DNA from 2 places in the Actinomadura rubteroloni genome. Region 1 is predicted to be linked to the other one. Evidence: riboswitches for the same ligand, from Rfam matches in the RefSeq annotation. Region 1 holds a riboswitch; the other holds the start of a gene.

Region 1 (2,192 bases):
TACGACTGCTCGGGGCTGACGATGCGGTCGTGGGGCGCGGCGGGCGTCAACATCACCCGGACGACGAACAGCCAGTGGGCCGCGACGAAGCGCGTCTCGCAGAGCGACCTCCAGGCCGGTGACCTGGTGTTCTTCAACAGCCTCGGCCACGTCGGCATGTACGTCGGCGGCGGGAAGATCATTCACGCGCCGCACACCGGCACCGTGGTCAAGATCGTGCCGCTGTCGTCCATGCCCGGCTACTACGGCGCGGGACGTCCCTGACGGCCCACCCCGGACGACCGACGGCCCAGGTACTCTGACCTGGGCCGTCGCTGTTTTTGTGGAAGATTTGCCTTTCCTGGGGCGTTTGGTACCTTGAGTGCCACTTGTCGGTGTCAGCCAGTCATCGGCGCAGGTCACGACACGTTCCACGTGCCGCGGCCCCGGTGCGGCGCCCACCAGCCGCCGCGCCCCGCAGGACGGCCGGCCCGGCCGCGTGCGCACGCCCGACGCGTGCATGGCGCCGAGAGCGCGTCACGACGGCCAGCAACGGGCTTCCGGCCCGGACGGTTCAGCGCCGTCCACGACCACATGTCAGCGCCGCTCGTCCCCCGCAGGAACCTGCGGACTCCACGGGCCCCATCACGCCCGTCCCGGCGAAGCGGCAGCGCCGAATCCGCGATGGCGGAACCGGGGACCCATCCGCCGCGCACGATCCCGCACCGGGACGCGCGGCACGGGGTGAATCGGCCCTCTCGGGGGCCGTAGGGCAGCTTCCACGCCCGAACCCGACAGCTAACCCGGCAGGCGTCTGGAAGAAGGAGCGACCCTGTCCAGCAGAGTTGTCACCACGTCCCGCCGTGCTCCGATCACGGCACCGTCCGACCTCTCCCCCAGACCCGCCGCACCGGCGGGCACCGCGCCCCCGGCCGTGCCGGGGACCGGCGTTCATGAGCGGACCGCCGCGCGCGGCTCCGTCCTCGGGACCACCGGCGCGGACTGATCCCACCGCCCCGCGAGGGGCCGTGCGCAGACCGCGCGTCCCGTGACGCGACAGCGCATCCTCATCCGGGGCCGTTCCCGGCCCCTCTCCCGGCGGAAGACGCCCGGAGGAACAGCCCAGAACCATCATCGGGCGCGCACCCGCGCGCCCACCGCCGAGTCCGCGGGAACGCCCGTCCGGCGTTCCCGCGGAGCCGGGGACCCACTGTGTCCTCATCCGGGGTGAATCGGCCCGTCACGGGCCGTAGGGCGGCTTCCACGCCCGAACCCGTCAGCTAACCCGGCAGGCGGTCATGGAAGCGAGGAGTAGACCCGCTCATGAACGGCAAGCATCGCAAACCCCGTCCGCTCACCGTCGCCGCGCGCACGACCGGCGCACTGGTGGCGGGTGCCGCGCTCGTCGGCACCGTCGCCGCGACGGCGCAGGCCGCCGTGCCGGTTCCCGGCAAGGACGCCCCGCAGGGCGCCCTGTCGGTCGCCGGGACGGCCGTCCAGCCCAAGGGGGGCCCGGTGGGGCTCCCGCAGGAGCGGAGGGTCCGGCAGGACGACCCGAAGACCGAAGCGCCGAAGGCCGACGCCCCCTCCGACGAGGGCGACGGCGGCACCGAGGCGCCGAGCACCGGACGGCCCACCGCGCACGACGCCATCCGGCTCGCCGAGTCCCAGGTCGGCGTCTCCGAGAGCCGCCACGGGAACACCAAGTTCCAGGACTGGTACATGACCACCGACCGCGCCCGTGAGACCGTCCGCCGCGACGGCGGCTCGGTCGGCGCCTACCGGGGCGCGAACTGGTGCGACATGTTCGTGTCCTGGGTCGGCGAGAAGATCGGGTTCACCGACCAGTTCGGGTCGGACGCGTGGACCGTCGAGCACGCCGACTGGTTCAAGGAGAACGGCCGGTGGGGCACCAAGCCCAAGCCGGGCGCGATCGTCTTCTTCGACTGGAACGGCGGCGGCTCCATCGACGGCATCGAGCACGTCGGGATGGTCGTCAAGGACAACCGGAACGGCACGATCGACACCGTCGAGGGCAACGCGGGCAACGCCGTCCGCAAGGAGACCCGCGACACCGGCTCGGTGGTCGGGTACGGCTATCCGAACTACCGGCGGTGAGCCGGACCTTCGGTGAAGCTCACTAGGATCGCCCGCATGACGGACGATCCCGGCGACGGGGCCCCGCGCCCGGCGTCCGCCCGACGGCGGATCGC
Region 2 (2,192 bases), 1.1 Mb from region 1:
GCAGGAACTTCCCGCCGCCGAGGTAGATCCCCATGTGGTGGAGGTTGGACCCGAAGTAGACGAGGTCGCCGGACTGGAGCGAGCCCCGGCTCACCTTCGTCCCCAGCTCGAAGAGGTCCCCGGTGTAGTGCGGCAGTCCCGGCTTGCCGACCTGCGCGTAAGCCCACACGACGAGCCCGGAGCAGTCGAAGGTGCTCGGCCCGGCGGCGCCCCACACGTACGGGCGGCCGATCTTGGTCAGCGCCTTGCGGGCCATCCGCGCGGGCAGGCCCGAGCCGGTGACGGTCGCCGACAGCCCGGTGTGCGGGTCCTTGACGTGCGTGGTGGTGAGCTTGTCGAGCTGCTTCTGCACTTCCGCGATCTTGTTGCGGGCGGTGGTGCGGGCGTTCTCGACCTGCTTCTTGGCCTGCGCGACCTGCGCGGTGCGCTGCTCGGCGGCCAGCTTGGCCTTGTTGGCCTTGTCGATCTCCGCCTGGACGGACGCGACGACCGTCGCCTGGTTCTGGGCGAGGTAGGCGGTGTCGGACAGGCCGTCCGCGCCGCCGGAGCCGAACAGGACGTCCGGTCCGCCGCTCATGTAGTTCGCGGCGGCGAGCGCGGCGAGCTGCCGGCGGGCGGGCGCGACCTTGGCCTCCAGGTCCGCCGAGATGCGGGCGGCGGCGGCCTCGGCGCGCTGCGCGCGGTCCAGGTCGACGCGGGCCTTGTTGAACTTCTCGGTGAGGATCTCGGCCTGGGTGTTGAGGTCGTCGAGCTGCTTGCGCAGCTCCTTCTCGGTGGGCTTGGGAGCCGCGAGGACGGTCAGCGGCGACGCGGCGTGCGCGACGGCCGGTCCGGTGAGCCCGAGGCCGACGAGCGCGGCCACCGCGACTGCGGGCGCCGTCCAGCGGCGCCGCCGGGAATCCGGTGCCAAAACCGGTCTCTCCTCTCCTCGCCGCCTGCCGGGTTAGCTGACGGGTTCGGGCCGGAGAAGCCCTACGACGCCGTGCGTCGATTCACCCCGAGAAGCCCGGTTGGGTCCCCGGCTCCCCCTCCGGGGGACTCGGCGGATCCGGACGCGGCCCCGAGAGCAGGGGCGAGGGAACGCCCGGATGACGAAAGACCTTACAAAGAATGCGCATAGATGACCAATTGGCCGCCGGGGCCGGGTCGCGACGCCGAGTCGGAAAGGGCGCCGCGCGGGCCGAGTAGACTGGTAGTGGCCGCTCGTCCGCGGCGTCACGAAATCCCCACGCCCAACCCTCACCCAAGGCGAGCCTGCATGCCCTTCTCCACGCGCGACGACCTCCGCAACGTCGCCATCGTCGCCCATGTCGACCACGGCAAGACGACGCTGGTCGACGCCATGCTCTGGCAGTCCGGAGCGTTCCGGGAGAACCAGGACGTGAACGACCGCGTCATGGACTCCGACGACCTGGAGCGCGAGAAGGGCATCACGATCCTCGCGAAGAACACGGCCGTCCTGCACAACGGGATGACGATCAACATCATCGACACCCCGGGCCACGCCGACTTCGGCGGCGAGGTCGAGCGCGGCCTGTCGATGGTGGACGGCGTCGTCCTGCTGGTGGACGCCAGCGAGGGCCCGCTGCCGCAGACCCGGTTCGTGCTGCGCAAGGCGCTGGAGGCCAAGCTTCCGGTGATCCTGGTCGTCAACAAGACCGACCGGCCGGACGCCCGCATCGACGAGGTCGTGGACGAGACCTACGAGCTGTTCATGGACCTCGACGCCGCCGAGGACCAGATCGAGTTCCCGATCGTCTACGCCTCGGGCCGCGCGGGCCGCGCGTCGCTGGACAAGCCCGGCGACGGCGAGATGCCCGCCGCCGAGGACCTGGAGCCGCTGTTCCAGGTGATCAAGGAGACGATCCCGGCGCCGTCCTACGTCCCGGACGCGCCGCTCCAGGCGCACGTGACGAACCTGGACGCGTCCAGCTACCTCGGCCGGATCGCGCTCTGCCGCGTCCACGCCGGCGTGATCAAGAAGGGCCAGCAGGTCGCGTGGTGCCGCCACGACGGCAGCGTCGAGAAGGTCCGGATCACCGAGCTGCTGATGACCGAGGCGCTGACCCGCAAGCCCGCCGACGAGGCGGGCCCCGGCGACATCATCGCGATCGCGGGCATCCCGGAGATCATGATCGGCGACACGATCGCCGACCCCGACGACCCGCGCCCGCTGCCGCTCATCACGGTGG

What was found. Region 1 has a riboswitch for cyclic di-AMP ahead of BTM25_RS13795 (CHAP domain-containing protein). Riboswitches for the same ligand answer to the same signal wherever they lie in the genome.
Region 2: linked by a shared signal. The riboswitch ahead of BTM25_RS18610 (C40 family peptidase) and the one ahead of BTM25_RS13795 (CHAP domain-containing protein) in region 1 are both predicted to bind cyclic di-AMP.

The regions. Positions count from the first base shown of each region.
Region 1 covers NZ_MTBP01000002.1:508,363-510,554, forward strand. The annotation lists gene BTM25_RS13790 (C40 family peptidase) at 1-264, shown strand, start outside; cyclic di-AMP (ydaO/yuaA leader) riboswitch at 641-807, shown strand; cyclic di-AMP (ydaO/yuaA leader) riboswitch at 1,145-1,289, shown strand; gene BTM25_RS13795 (CHAP domain-containing protein) at 1,303-2,097, shown strand; gene BTM25_RS13800 (gluzincin family metallopeptidase) at 2,134-2,192, shown strand, end outside.
Region 2 covers NZ_MTBP01000002.1:1,560,972-1,563,163, reverse strand. The annotation lists gene BTM25_RS18610 (C40 family peptidase) at 1-910, opposite strand, end outside; cyclic di-AMP (ydaO/yuaA leader) riboswitch at 918-1,055, opposite strand; gene typA (translational GTPase TypA) at 1,259-2,192, shown strand, end outside.